DNA from 2 places in the Azospirillum sp. UENF 112521 genome. Region 1 is predicted to be linked to the other one. Evidence: riboswitches for the same ligand, from Rfam matches in the RefSeq annotation. Region 1 holds a riboswitch; the other holds the start of a gene.

Region 1 (7,101 bases):
CACCAGCGCCAGCGACGACACCTGATCGCGCAGGGCGGGCAGCCCGTCCAGCGCATAGAGCGCAATGGCGGCCCGGCTGTAGAACTGCGCGCCGCAGCTGAGGCGGTCGAGCTGCTCGTCCACGAGGTCCAGCCGGTCGCGCAGCACCGACTCCAGCGTCCTGGCATCGGCCTGCCAGCGGGCGCGGTCCTCGGCGAAGCGGGTGCCGCCGGACCCGAGATAGATGGAGGAGGCGCCGCGTTCCTTCTGCAGGGCATGGATCAGGGCGCTGAGGTCGCGCACCAGGGCGCTGACCGCCAGAAGCTGTTCGACGTCGCGGATGCGGCACAGCTTGGCGGTGCGCAGGAAGCGCGCCGCGGCGGCGCTGGTTCCTTTCTTCATGGCGTCGCGTTCCATACCCATCCAGCCCGTTCCCCCGACATCGCCCAGCCCCTGGGGCTGCACAAGCAATGGATATGCCAGGGATATGCCGGCGAAAAAGCCCCTCTTCCCTTGCGGGGATAAGGGTGTCTTCCGGCGAACAGGGCCGCCCGGCCCTGGTGCATCTGCCCAAGAATCGGCAGGTCCGCCAAAAATTTGGGCGGGCAAGCGCCGCAAAATTGTGCGGCGCAACATCGGCGGCCCGGCGCTGTTGTCGTCGGTATCCCTCATTCCGGAGTCGCCTGCACCATGACCAAGAATCCCTTCATGAGCGCGTGGCTGTCCTGGGCCAACCGTGCCGGCGGCATGTGGACCGCCGCAGCGATGTCAGCGGCCCGACGCAACCAGTCGGCGGCCCAGACGGCGATGGTCAAGGCCATGATGACGCCGCCGAAGGCCAAGCCGTCGAAGCCGAAGCCCAACGCGAAGCCTAGGTCGAAGCCGGCGCGCTGAAAGCCGGACGCACGACCGGCTGAAAGCGGGGGTGCCGCAGCCATGGCTTGACGGTGCGCGGAGGGAGTGGCCAAATCGATGCCCTTCCGTTTCGCGCGCAACCGTTGAGACACGCCCCATGACCTCCGTTCGCATGCCCTCCTCGCGGCCGCCGTCGCGCTGGGCGAACCTGTTCACCGACCGGCCCGTCACCTGCATCGAGGATCTGCGGCAACTGGCGGAATGGCGCGTGCCGCGGATGTTCTACGATTACGCGGATTCCGGCTCCTACACGGAATCGACCTACCGCGCCAACGAGTCCGACTTCGGCCGGATCAAGCTGCGCCAGCGCGTGGCGGTGGACATGACCAACCGGACGCTGGCCAGCACGATGGTCGGCCAGCCGGTGGCGATGCCGGTGGCGCTGGCCCCGACCGGCCTGACCGGCATGCAGCATGCCGACGGCGAGATCCTGGCCGCCCGCGCCGCGGCCAAGGCCGGCGTGCCCTTCACCCTGTCGACGATGAGCATCTGTTCCATCGAGGATGTGGCGGAGAACACCGACAAGCCCTTCTGGTTTCAGCTCTACGTCATGCGCGACCGCGCCTTCATCGACAAGCTGATCGACCGCGCCAAGGCGGCGGGCTGCTCGGCGCTGGTGCTGACGCTCGACCTCCAGATCCTCGGCCAGCGCCACAAGGACATCAGGAATGGGCTGTCCACCCCGCCGAAGCTGACCGTCGGCAACATCCTGGACATGGCGACCAAGCCGCGCTGGTCGATCAACATGCTGCGGACCCACCGCCGCACCTTCCGCAACATCGTCGGCCATGCCACCGGGGTCAGCAACCTGTCGTCGCTGTCCTCCTGGACGGCGGAGCAGTTCGACCCGACGCTGAACTGGGACGACGTGCGCCGCATCAAGGACCGCTGGGGCGGCAAGCTGATCCTGAAGGGCATCCTCGATCCCGAGGACGCGGTGATGGCGGCCGACACCGGCGCCGACGCGCTGATCGTGTCGAACCATGGCGGCCGGCAGCTCGACGGCGCGATTTCCTCCATCTCGGCATTGCCGGCCATCGTCGAGGCGGTGGGCGACCGCATCGAAGTGCTGATGGACGGCGGAATCCGCTCCGGCCAGGACGTGGTCAAGGCATTGGCGCTGGGCGCCAAGGGCACCTTCATCGGCCGCGCCTTCCTCTATGGGCTGGGGGCCGGCGGCGAGGCCGGCGTGTCCCAGTGCCTGGAGATCATCCGTAAGGAAATGGACGTGACCATGGCGATGTGCGGCCTGCGCGATATCCGGCACGTGACTTCCAACATCCTGGCGGGGAAGCCGAATTTCGGGGGCTGACCGGGGGATGTTGTCTCCGTCCTGGCCGGCGGGGGGATGGAACGGCGTGGAACAGTTTTCGGGTGATGTTCCATCGCCCACCTACCGGCGCCGGACACCGACGTCAGGCGAAGGCGACCGCCTGTAAGCCCTCTCCCCCCTGGGGAGAGGGTTGGGTGAGGGGGGCAGCGCGGACGGAACGGCCGCGCCAGGGGATTGCCAAGGGGCAGAATGCCCCTTGGCGGCGCGCGGATCGCGCGCCGGCCCCCTCACCCTCCCCACGCCTGCGGCGCGGGTCCCCTCCCTCTCCCCGGGGGAGAGAGGGCAATCGGCAGCGTCCTCGCGCAGATAGCCGGGGATGTCGTCGTCGAGTTCGGGGACGGTGACGGCGGGCGGGTCGTCCGGGCGGGGCGCCCGCAGCGTTTCCTCCTCCGCCCCCATCTCCCGGCTGTCCCGCGCGGGGTTGCGGGCGGCCCCGAGACCGGGGATGAGGCCGAGCCGTTCGGCCAGCCAGCGGACGGTGGCGGGATCGCCCGAGGTGACCAGCCGCTCGATCTGCTCGGCCACCAGCACCCGCAGCGAGGACAGGCGCAGTTCGGCCTCGCGGTTCAGCGCCTGCCGCTCCCACCACACCCTGTGACGGAAATCCTTGGATCCGTAATAGGCCCGCCACAAAGTGGTGCGGCTGCACCCCATGGCGCGCGAAACCTGGAGGAAGCTGTTGCCGCGGGCCAGCATCCCGGCGGCCATGATCCATTGCTCCTCTTGGAACTGCGAACCGGGAACCAGGGAGCCTTCCGACGGGGTCGGCGGCTCCTCGGCCCAGCGGGGAAAATTTTCGGTGGTGAAGCTGCGGGGATCGAGGGGCATGGCGTGGCTCCGCGTTTGGCAAAAGGACGCGGCAAGCCTATAAGAAATTTTCCCGTTTTATAGGATTATTTTCATTTCGCGCATGCCCCTTCTCGTCGTTCCCCACCGCCGCCGGTCAGGCGAACAGCTCAAGATGCTCGACCAGGATCGACGTTCCGAGCGCGATCAGCGCCAACCCGCCGAGCACCTCCACGATCTTGCCCATGCGATGGCCGACGGCCCGGCCGATCAGCATGCCGATGGTGGTCATCGCGAAGGTGGCGAAGCCGATGGACAGGGCGATGGTGACGATGTCGGACCCGAGAAAAGCCAGGGAGACGCCGACCGCCGCCGCATCGATGCTGGTGCCGACCGCGGTGGCGACCAGCGTCCAGGGGCTCGCGCGGCGGGCCTGCCGCTCCGGATCGTCGGTCTCGGGCTGGAAGCCTTCCCAGACCATCTTGCCGCCGACCAGCGACAGCAGCACGAAGGCGATCCAGTGATCGACGGCGGCGACGTAACTGGCCGCCGCCAGACCCAGCGCCCAGCCGACCAGCGGCGTGATGGCCTCGACCACACCGAACACCAGACCGCCCTTGATGGCGACGGCGACGCTGGGGCGCTGCGATGCGCCACGGCCGATGGAGGCGGCGAAGGCGTCGGCAGACATGCTGAGCGACAGCACGACGATAGACAGAGGAGTCACGGGAGCGGTTCCTGCCGGACACATGAGACAGCATGTCCGAAATCCGGCCGGCGCGGAGTCTCGGGCACACTGGTCTCGCTAGGCAGACGAATGTCCGCTGAACGTGCCATGCGCCGCATCGGGCGCAAGAATGTTGACACGTTCCCGGCGAGGCCGCCGGAAGCTACTCCCCAACGGCGGCGACCATAGAGCGGCAGTCACCGCGCGTCAACCGCCAAGTCGAACAGTCATTTGCACTTCAAAGACGATCACGGCCCTGGCCAGAAGGCGGATGAACGCTCTCCGTTACTGTCGGATTACAAATATTTCATTCTATAGCCTTGGCTATGACCCTGTGGGGCAGTCCCGCCGGCGGTCACGGGCAAGGCCGGTGCAGCGACACGGCCTCGTCCAGGTAGCGCGACAGGGCAGCCGCGGCTTCCGCCGGATCGGCGCGCCCCGCCCCCTGGTCGCGGGCGTCGGCAGAGGCAGCGGCGAAGGCGGCGGGATCCTCGGCCAGCAGGGCTAGCCGCTCCACGGCGGCGGCATAATCGGGCACGACGAACCGGGCGCCGATGACGGCCGACACGTCGCCGACCGGCAGCGAAACCGGGACAACGCCGGCCGCCAGCGCCTCGGCGGCGCTCGCCCGGCCGCCGGTGCGCTGCGGGTTCACATAGGCGTCCGCCGCCTGCATCAAATCCGCCATGCCGGTGACATAGCCCAGGTGGACCAGGCGTTCCGCATGCCGCGACCCTTGCAGGCGCAAGGGCAGCGCCGCCGCCTCGCCGGCAAACGCCACCGCCACCCGCGGCGCACGGTCGATGAGGGACTCCAGCATCGCCAGGAAGGCGCCGTCGGCCTCCTCGTCCAGCCGGTTGCCGATCACCAGACACAGGAAGGCATCGTCCGGCAGGCCGTAGCCGGCCCTGGCCGCCGCTTTGGAGGGTGCCTTGGCGGGAACCGTCCTGTCCGGTTCCGGTGCGCCGATCAGTGAATGCAGAAAGCGGAAGGGCCGCCATGAGGCCGCAAGCGGACCGCTTTCCGGCCGGCTCCCCCCGCCGAAATCCAGCACGATGCCGGCCAGCGACGGCGTGGCCCCGCTGGTGGTGGGGATGCAGAGGGTGGGCCGCGCCGCCGCCAGCAGGTCGGCGACGATGACCGATCCGCCCAGCGACACCACCACGTCCGGGTCGTGCCAGTCGACCGCGCGCAGGAACCAGTCGATCTTGTCCCGGCTCAGCCCGCGGCCGGTCGAGGACAGCATCCGGAAGGAGCGGCCGTCCGCCTCGATCACCTGCTTGCCGTCGAAGGCCGGCTCCACCGAGGATGCGAAGGACGGCACGAACAGGCTGTGGATGTCGGCCGGCATGATGTTGGTGTTGAGAATCACCACCTCCCGGCCGCAGCGCTCCTCCAGAACCGCGGCATAGGACAGCAGGTCGCGCGACGGCTGGTGGCGCAGCGACAGAAACTGGTTCGTCACCAGCACGACCCGCCCGGTGGCCGGGCTGCCCGCCGGGCGGGGCCGCGGCGCGAGGCCGAGCCGGTCGCGGATCGCGCCGATCAGGCGGGTGTAGTGGGGAAACAGCCGATCCTCGAAGAAGCCGGGCCGGCTCGCCCCGTTCATGCGCATCAGGAAAAGCTGGCGGCCCATGCAGCAATAGATGTGAAGCAGGCGGTCGAGATCCGGGTGCTCGAACTCTGGGCGCTCGAACTCGGCTTCGATCAGGTCGAGCAACTCGTCGTAGCGGCGCAGGTCGCCGGTGATCGCGGCCAGCGCGGACAGGCGCAGGACCGGATCGGCAGCGCCGGTCAGGCGGCCGAGCTGCGTGGCGCAGGCGGCACGCTCGTCCGGCGGGGCATGGCGGAGACGCTCCAGCAAGGACTCGATCTCCCGCAAGGCGGACGCGCTTTCGACCGGCCGCAGCATGGCCCGGCTGAGCGCGGCGACGGCATCCGCGGAACTTCCCGCCGACAGCTCCATGGTTCAACCCCCGGTAAGGCCACCCTGCCGCACCAGATCAAATTTCCCGATCCGCGGCAAGCACAGCCGGAAACGCAGGGCACGGCAGACGCCTGTCCCGCAACACTCCCCGCCCTGCCCTGTTGTACCGGGTCAATGTGCAGCACCGCCGCGCAAGGCCGGTGCAATGGGGAGTGGTCCATGAGCGAACTCCGTGAGGGCAGCGCCACCGTCACCGCGGAGGCCGAGGCCTTCTATACCGAAAGCCTCAAGCTGCTGACCCAGTCCAACATCCCGTTCCTGTTGGGCGGGACCTACGCGATCAGCGCCTATACCGGCATCACGCGGCCGACCAAGGACATCGACATCTTCTGCCGCGGCGGCGATTTCCCGCGCATCCTGTCCCATTTCCAGGACCATGGCTTCGAGACGGAGATCGAGGACGAGCGCTGGATCGGCAAGGTCAAGCATGGCGAGCTGTTCTTCGACGTCATCTTCAACTCGGCGGTCGCCATCAACCCGGTCAACGACCGCTGGTTCAAGGAGGAGCATCGCGCGGTGATCTGCGGCAGCGACGTGCCGCTGGTGGCGCCGACCGAGATGATCTTCTCCAAATCCTTCGTCCAGATGCGCCACAAGTACGACGGGCCGGACGTCGTCCATATGATCCTGAAGCAGCATGACAGGATCGACTGGAAACGGCTGCTCGCCCACATGGAGCAGCATTGGGAGGTGCTGCTGATCCACCTGCTGAACTTCCGCTTCATCTATCCGACCGAGCGCGACCGCGTGCCCGACTGGCTGGTGGCGGAGCTGCTGGAGAGGATGCAGGAGCGCGCCAAGCTGCCGGTCGCCCAGACCCGTATCTGCCGGGGCCGGCTGTTCTCGCGCGAGGATTACCTGATCGACGTCACCGAGTGGGGCTTCGCCGACGTGGTCGGGGAGGAGGGCACCAGGCAGAACCCGAAGGAGAACGGGAATGGATGAGCGCAGGCTGACCGTCGCCGCCATCGGCGACATCCATGTCGGCGAGACCACGCAATATCCCTATCGCGAGCTGTTCCAGGAAATCGCCGGCAAGGCCGACGTGCTGGCGCTGTGCGGCGACCTGACCAACCACGGCAAGCCGCGCGAGGCGGAGATCCTGGCCGACGCCCTGCGCTCCATCGGCATTCCGGTGGTCGCGGTGTTCGGCAACCACGATTACGAATGCGGTCATGTGGAGGAGGTCCAGCACATCCTGGCCCAGGCCGGGGTGCGGTTCCTCGACGGGGCGCCGCAGGAGATCGGCGGCGTCGGCTTCGCCGGGGTGAAGGGCTTCGGCGGCGGCTTCGGCAACCGGATGCTCGACAGCTTCGGCGAGCCGGCGATCAAGCAGTTCGTCCATGAGGCGGTGAACGAGGCGATGCGGCTGGA
Region 2 (7,101 bases), on a different contig from region 1:
GATCATCCCCAACCAGCGCAAGACGGTGGCCGCCATGCTGCGCGGCGAGACGCCGGATCCGTCGCTGGGCAAAAAGGCCAAGCAGCGCTCGCTGCACAACAATTACCTGACCCTGCCGGTCGTCTTCCTGATGCTGTCCAACCATTACCCGCTGGTCAGCTCCACCCGCTACAACTGGGTGATGGTGGCGCTGGTCCTGGTGGTCGGCACGGCGATCCGCCATTTCTTCAACAGCCGCCATGCCGGCAAGCCGACGCCCTGGTGGACCTGGGGGGTGGCCGCCGCCGGCATGCTGGGCTGCATCTGGCTCAGCACCCTGGGGCCGGCGACCGCCGATACGGCGGCTGCGGCGCCGGTGAAGGTCGGCTTCAATCAGGTGGAGGAGATCGTCGCCACCCGCTGCAGCATGTGTCATGCCGCCCAGCCGGTGTGGGAGGGCATCGCCACCCCGCCGCGCGGCGTCGTGCTGGAGGGCGACGGCATCCGCCGCCATGCCGAGCAGATCCGCCTGCAAGCCGGCTACAGCAGCGCCATGCCCCCCGCCAACATCACCGGAATCACCCCGCAGGAGCGGGCGGTGTTGGCGGCGTGGTCCGGGGACATTAAGTAACCCTCCCTCACAGCACTCCATCGAACCGGACCCCCATGCCCGACCAGTTTATCGCCGCCCCCGTTTCCGCCGCCGTCCGCGGGCGCCTGCTCAGCTTCAACCGCGCACCCGCCGGACCGGGGGACCTCGATTGCCTGACCTATCGTGAGGACGGGCTGCTGCTGGTCGGGGCGGACGGGCGGATTCTGGAGGCCGGTGACTGGGCCGACCTGCGTGGCCGGGTTCCGGACGGGGTGGCGGTCGACGACCACAGCGGCAAGTTGGTGCTGCCGGGCTTCATCGACACCCACATCCATTTCCCGCAGACCCAGGTCATCGCCTCCTACGGCGCCCAGCTGCTCGACTGGCTGGAAAAATACACCTTCATCGAGGAGCAGCGCTTCGCCGACCCGGTCCATGCCGCCGCCAACGCCGCCTTCTTCATGGACGAGCTGCTGCGCAACGGCACGACCACGGCTGTGGTCTACGGCTCGGTCCACCCGCAGTCGGTCGACGCCCTATTCGCCGAGGCCGAGGCGCGCGGCGCCGGGCTGATCGCCGGCAAGGTGATGATGGACCGCCATGCGCCCGCCGCCCTGACCGATACGGCCGAGAGCAGCTATCGCGACGGCAAGGATCTGATCGGCCGCTGGCACGGGACCGGGCGGCAGCGCTACGCCGTGACTCCGCGCTTCGCCATCACCTCGACCGAGGCGCAGCTGGAGGCCGCCGGCGCGCTGCTGCGCGAGCATCCCGGCGTCCACATGCAGACCCATTTGTCGGAGAACACCGACGAGATCGCCGAGGTGGGGCGGCTGTTCCCAGGTGCCCGCGACTACACCGACGTCTATGACCGCTTCGGGCTGCTGGGGCCGACCTCGCTGTTCGGCCACTGCATCCATCTGTCGGAAGCGGAGATGGCCCGGCTGTCGGAGAGCGGCTCGGTCGCCGTTTTCTGCCCGACCAGCAACCTGTTCATCGGCAGCGGCCTGTTCGACCTCGACGCCCTGTCGAAGCCGGAGCGGCCGGTGCGCACCGCCATCGCCACCGATGTCGGCGGCGGCACCAGCTATTCCATGCTGCGCACCGCGGCGGAGGCCTACAAGGTGCTGCAACTGCGGCGGCAGAACCTGCCGGCGCTCGCCGCCTTGCACTGGATGACCCGCGGCAATGCCGAAGCCTTGGGCATGGCCGGCGAGATCGGCAGCCTGGAGCCCGGCCGCTGGGCCGACCTCGTCGTGCTCGATCCCGCCGCGACGCCGGCTATGCGACATCGCATGAAGGCGGTGGACTGCGATCTGGAGGAGGAGCTGTTCATCCAAGTGACGCTGGGCGACGACCGTTCGGTGGCCGCCACCTATCTACGCGGCCGCAATTCGCACCTGCGGCAAACCGGCGCTTGACCCAAGCCCCTAGTCCCTGTAGGACTTCCGCCGTCATTGGGGAGTAGCCACCCGCCGGCAGCGATCCGGTGGGGTTCGCGTCAACAGACTTGGATGGTTTCGGCCTCCGGCCGTTACCGCCATGGCGCGCACGGCGACCAAAGGGTCGACCCGGCGAGACCAGTGGATCGGACATCTCCGCGGCCAGCCGGAGTCCGTCCGATTCCACTGTGTTGTCTGGCCCGGGAATAGCCATGATCGCCACGTCCCTCGCGCTCGCCTTCAGCCTTTCGATGGACAGCTTCGCCGCCGCTCTCGGCCGCGGGGCCTGTTCGCGCCGTGCCGGTTTGCCGGAAGCGGTGCGGGTGGGAGCCGCCTTCGGCGTCTGCCAGTTCGCCATGCCGCTGGTCGGCTGGGGCATCGGCATCGCTTTCGCCAGCCTGGTGGAGTCGGTTGATCACTGGATCGCCTTCGGCCTGCTGCTGGCGGTCGGCGGTGCGATGCTGCGCAACGCCATCATGGACGGCGAGGATGAGGGCGAGGAGGATTGCGGCCCGGTGCGCAGCGTGCGCGCCGAATGGCTGGCCCTGCTGACCACCGCCGTCGCCACCAGCATCGACGCCGCCGCCGTGGGGGCGGGCTTGGCGCTGGTCGATGTCGACATGGTGACGACCTCGGCGCTGATCGGCGTGGTGACCTTCGCCGTCGCCTTCGGCGGCGTGCTGATCGGCAAGGCCGCCGGCAACCATCTGGGGCGCTGGGCGGAAATGGCCGGCGGCGTGGTGCTGATCGGGCTGGGCGCGAAGATCCTGCTCGAGCACACGATGGGGTAAGCGCTGCACCGAACGGCGGGAGAGGCACCGAAAATGCCGAAACTCCCGCCGCCTTGCCGGCCTACCAGCGCGCCTCGTCCGTGCCGAGCGGTCCGGCCGGCCGTTCCCAGCGGACCGGCGATCCTTCGACCGTCACGGCGGGCTTCAGGCGCAGGGCCGGTCCCCAGGCCGTATTTTCCGGATCGTTCGTGAAATCCTCCATGCCGAGGGGCGGCATGGTCGGGCCGCCGTCAGAGGACGGCAGTTCGGTGAGCAGCGTCCCGACCCTGGCCAGGGATGTGCGCCAGCTCGATCCCCGCCCGTCCGCGAGCCGGCGGGTCAGGCCGCGCACCGCAGCGGTGGCGAGAAGATAGCCGGCGGCATGGTCGAGCGCCTGGACCGGCAAGGGCCTGGGCCGGTTGCCGCCCTCGCGGCGCATCCCTTCGGCGGCGATCCCGCCGCTCATCTGCACCAGACTGTCGAAGCCCCGGCGGCTCCTCCAGGGGCCGGTCCAGCCATAGGCATCCAGCGACACATCGATCAGGCCGGGGCGGATGCGCTGCCGGGTTTGAAGGTCGAGCCCCAGCCGGTCGAGGGCATCGGCACGATAGCCGTGCACCAGCAGGTCGGCCTGGCACAGCAATTCCGCGAACCGTGCCCGCTGGCCGGGGTCGCGCAGGTCGAAGCGGGCGCGGCGCTTGCCGAGCGTCATCTCGGGCAGAAGGGCAGGTTCGTCCCACCAAGGCGGGTCGATCCGCAGCACCTCGGCGCCGAAACCGGCAAGGAACCGCGTGGCGGCCGGTCCGGCGAGGACGCGGGTCAGGTCCAGAACCTTCACGCCTGCCAGGGGACGCTCCGGCCGGGCAGGGGGCCGGGCAGGAGTATGGACGGCGTCGGCCGGCTCCTGTGCCTCGACCCACAGCAGCGGTTCCCGGGCGACCGCCTGTCCTTGCGGATGGCTTCGCCAGGATGTGAGATCGCGCATCGTCGCGGCGCACCCGCCTTCGCCGACGACTGCGCTTTCCAACCCGTCGGCGTCCCAGCGGCGGACGGCGGCGGCCACCGCATCGCGGTCGGGCGGTGCGCCGAGACAGCGAAGGGCTGCATCGCGGTGGTGCACGGCGTTGGTGTGAAGGCGGATCCAGCCATCCCTGGCCTCGTAGTCGCCGGCGATCGGGTCCCAGGCGGGTGGCAGGCTCCAGCCCAACGGCTTTACGGAGGTGCCGAACCACAGGGAGGCCAGACGCTGGTCGACCGTCACGGACGGGTTGTGGCCGAAGGCTGCTTCCTTGAATTCGGCGACGGCCAGACCGGCCGCGGCCGTTGCGGCGGTGGCCAGCGCACTGACCGCGAAGACGGAGGGAAGAGTCCCTTCGCCACGAAGCACGACCGAGCCAACCAGCCGGTCGTCGCCGCCGGCGGCCCGCCAGATTTCGGCAAGGGCCGTGCGTTGCGGGGAACCGGAGTCCCCGTTCATCAGCGCCATGATTTTCTCCATCGGAAGAGCGGGTTCCAGGCCGCTCCGGCTTCACTCCATCGCGGGCCAGCTATATCGTCAATCTTGATTGTTTCGATCAATGTGACGGGTGGGCACCATGACGGGCGCGCTGACGGTCTATCTGTCCGCCGAAGAGGCGGCGAAACGGTTGGGAGTGTCCCGCCAGACCCTCTACGCCTATGTCAGCCGCGGCCTGTTGCAGGCCCATCCCGCGGCGGACCCGCGGCAAAGCCGTTATCTGGCCGATGAGGTCGAACGGCTGGGGGTGGAGCGCAAACGCGGCCGGCGGCCGAAGGAGGTCGCCAAATCAACACTGGATTGGGGAGCGCCGGTCCTGGAATCGGCGATCACGCTGATCCGGCACGGGCGGCTCTATTACCGCGGACAGGACGCCGTGCGTCTGGCCGCCACGGCGACTTTGGAGGAGACCGCGGCGCTGTTCTGGGCCTGCGCGGTGGAAACCGCCTTCCCGCCGGAACCGCCGGTCGCCCTTCCCGGCTATGACGCCCTGCTGCCTCATTGCGCGGCGAGTTCGCCGGCGGAGGCCTTGCCCGCCCTGCTGCTGGCGGCATCGGCCGACGAGGCGACGGCGTCCTGGCGGCCGACCGATGGGCGGTTCTTCGAAAATTGCGGCAACCTGCTGCGCCTGCTCTTCGCGGCAGCCCTGCGCGGCCGGCCGAGTGCTGCACCGCTGCACTGCCAGTTGGCCACCGCATGGGGGCTCGACGAGGCGGGGGCCGATCTCCTCCGCATGGCGCTGGTGCTGTGTGCCGATCATGAGCTGAACGCCTCCAGTTTCACGGCGCGCTGCATCGCCTCGACCGGGGCAAGTCTGCGGGCGGCGGCCGTTGGCGGACTCTGCGCCTTATCCGGCCACCGGCATGGTTCGACCACCACGCGGATCGAGCATTTCTGGGCGGGGCTGACGGAACGGGAGACCGTGGCAACCCAGATCGAACGGCGGCTGGCTGCGGGAGAGAGGATTCCGGGTTTCGGACATCCGCTCTATCCCAGCGGCGATGTCCGCGCCAAGGCGCTGCTGGCCCGGCTTCTCCCGGACTTCCCGGTGGCGGCGGACCTGCTGGGCGCCACCGAAGGGCTGACCGGTCAGGCGCCGTCGATCGACATCGCCCTGGTGGTCCTGCGGCGGCATCTCGGGTTGCCTGAGGGAGCGGCCTTCACGCTGTTCGCCCTCGGCCGCGCCGCCGGCTGGATCGCCCAGGCGATGGAGCAGCGGGCCACGGACCATCTGATCCGTCCCCGCGCCATCTACACGGGGGTGCGACCTGACGAGGCCGGCGGCGATGTCGTGGCGGATGAGTCCTGAGCCGGCTATCCCGCCAGCGTCATGCCCATTTCCCAGAAATCCGCTTCCAGCCGGGACGCCTGCCGGAAGATGGTCAGCAGCCGGGGAAAGCGCGCCTCGGTCATGCCGTCGGCGGCCAGCCGGTCCAAATTCTCCCGCGCCGCCCGCGCCACCTCCTGATAGGCCTCGCCGGCATATTCGGCGATCCAGACGCGGTAGGGGTTGGTCTCAATCAGCGCACCCGGCAATGCCGCCAGCCGGCGGCCGATCTCGGCATAGCCGATGATGCAGGGGCTGAGTGCCACATGCAGGTCCAGCAGGTCGCCGCGCAAGCCGGTTTCCAGCACATAGCGGGTGTAGGCCATCGTCGCCTTGGACTCCGCCGCCTGCTCCAGTTCGGCGGCCGGCAGGCCCCAGCCGGCGCACAGGCCGACATGCAGGTCCATCTCCATGTCGAGGATCGCCTTCAGCCCGTTCAGCGAAGCCCGCATCTCGCGCAGGTCGCGGCCCTTGTAGATGGCGAGCGCATAGGCGCGGGCGAAATGGATCAGGAACAGGTAATCCTGCACCAGATAATGGCGGAAGCACTCCTGCGGCAGCGTGCCGTCGCCCATCCCGCGCACGAAGGCATGGTCGACATAGGCCGTCCAGTCCGGCTGCGCCCCGGCGACGAGCCGGTCGAACAGGTCGGGGGTGGCAGGGCCGGCGGCGGTGGGCGGGGTCATGGCGGCGGTCTCCGGTGCGGCTGACGACGTGGGGCCGACACTTTAGCCGCTATTCTCCCGTTTGCAGCAAGGCACCGCGCACCCGCGCCCGATGGAAGGCGTAGAGGAACACGGCGATGCCGCCCGCCATGTAGACCGCGTTCAGCCCGACCGCCCAGGCCAGATGGTCCCAGCGCAGCGTGCCGTCGAACACCAGCGCCCGCATGCCCTCGAACACATGGGCGGACGGCAGGGCGAGTGCCACCGGCTGGAGCCAGGCCGGCAGGACAGACACCGGGTAATAGACCGCGCTGACCGGGGCCAGCATGAAGACGACGATCCAGGCCAGCCCTTCCGCCCCCATGCCATAGCGCAGGATCAGCGCCACGATCAGCAGCCCCAGCGACCAACCCAGCACGATCAGGTTGGCGAAGAAGGCGGCGAGCGGCAGGCCGAGCGCGAAGACCGAATAGCCGAAGAAGGGGATCGCCAGCCCCGCCGCCGGCAGCACGCCGATCAGGGTGCGCAGCAGGCTCATGGTCATCAACGCCGTCACCCACTCGCCGGGGCGGAGCGGACTGACGAACAGATGGCCGAGGTTGCGCGACCACATTTCCTCAAGGAAGGAGATGGAGACGCCGAGCTGGCCGCGGAACAGCACGTCCCACAGCAGAACCGCGCTGACCAGCACGCCGGCGCCCTGCGCCACCCAGCCGCTGCCGCCGCCGCTGGATGAGGCCATGAACTGGTTGATGTAGCCCCACAGGATCATCTGCATGGTCGGCCAGTAGGCCAGTTCCAGGATGCGCG

Evidence for each region. A riboswitch is a leader RNA that binds a small molecule or an ion and turns the genes downstream of it on or off. The one in region 1 is predicted to bind manganese.
Region 2: it holds a riboswitch for manganese, as region 1 does, so the genes downstream of both, ACWPN8_RS33530 (manganese efflux pump MntP) here and ACWPN8_RS24250 (manganese efflux pump MntP) in region 1, are expected to answer to the same signal.

Annotation. Positions count from the first base shown of each region.
Region 1 covers NZ_JBSNCI010000004.1:820,900-828,000, reverse strand. Annotated here, with positions in the region: partial or broken gene ACWPN8_RS24270 (nitrate- and nitrite sensing domain-containing protein) at 1-381, opposite strand, end outside; gene ACWPN8_RS24265 (hypothetical protein) at 670-873, shown strand; gene ACWPN8_RS24260 (alpha-hydroxy acid oxidase) at 992-2,206, shown strand; gene ACWPN8_RS24255 (hypothetical protein) at 2,288-3,055, opposite strand; gene ACWPN8_RS24250 (manganese efflux pump MntP) at 3,171-3,740, opposite strand; yybP-ykoY riboswitch at 3,743-3,929, opposite strand; gene ACWPN8_RS24245 (glycosyltransferase) at 4,096-5,706, opposite strand; gene ACWPN8_RS24240 (nucleotidyltransferase domain-containing protein) at 5,887-6,672, shown strand; gene ACWPN8_RS24235 (metallophosphoesterase family protein) at 6,665-7,101, shown strand, end outside.
Region 2 covers NZ_JBSNCI010000009.1:420,330-427,430, forward strand. Annotated here, with positions in the region: gene ACWPN8_RS33520 (urate hydroxylase PuuD) at 1-610, shown strand, start outside; gene guaD (guanine deaminase) at 646-1,992, shown strand; yybP-ykoY riboswitch at 2,019-2,143, shown strand; gene ACWPN8_RS33530 (manganese efflux pump MntP) at 2,226-2,804, shown strand; gene ACWPN8_RS33535 (CoA transferase) at 2,866-4,269, opposite strand; gene ACWPN8_RS33540 (citrate/2-methylcitrate synthase) at 4,379-5,608, shown strand; gene tenA (thiaminase II) at 5,614-6,312, opposite strand; gene ACWPN8_RS33550 (ABC transporter permease) at 6,362-7,101, opposite strand, start outside.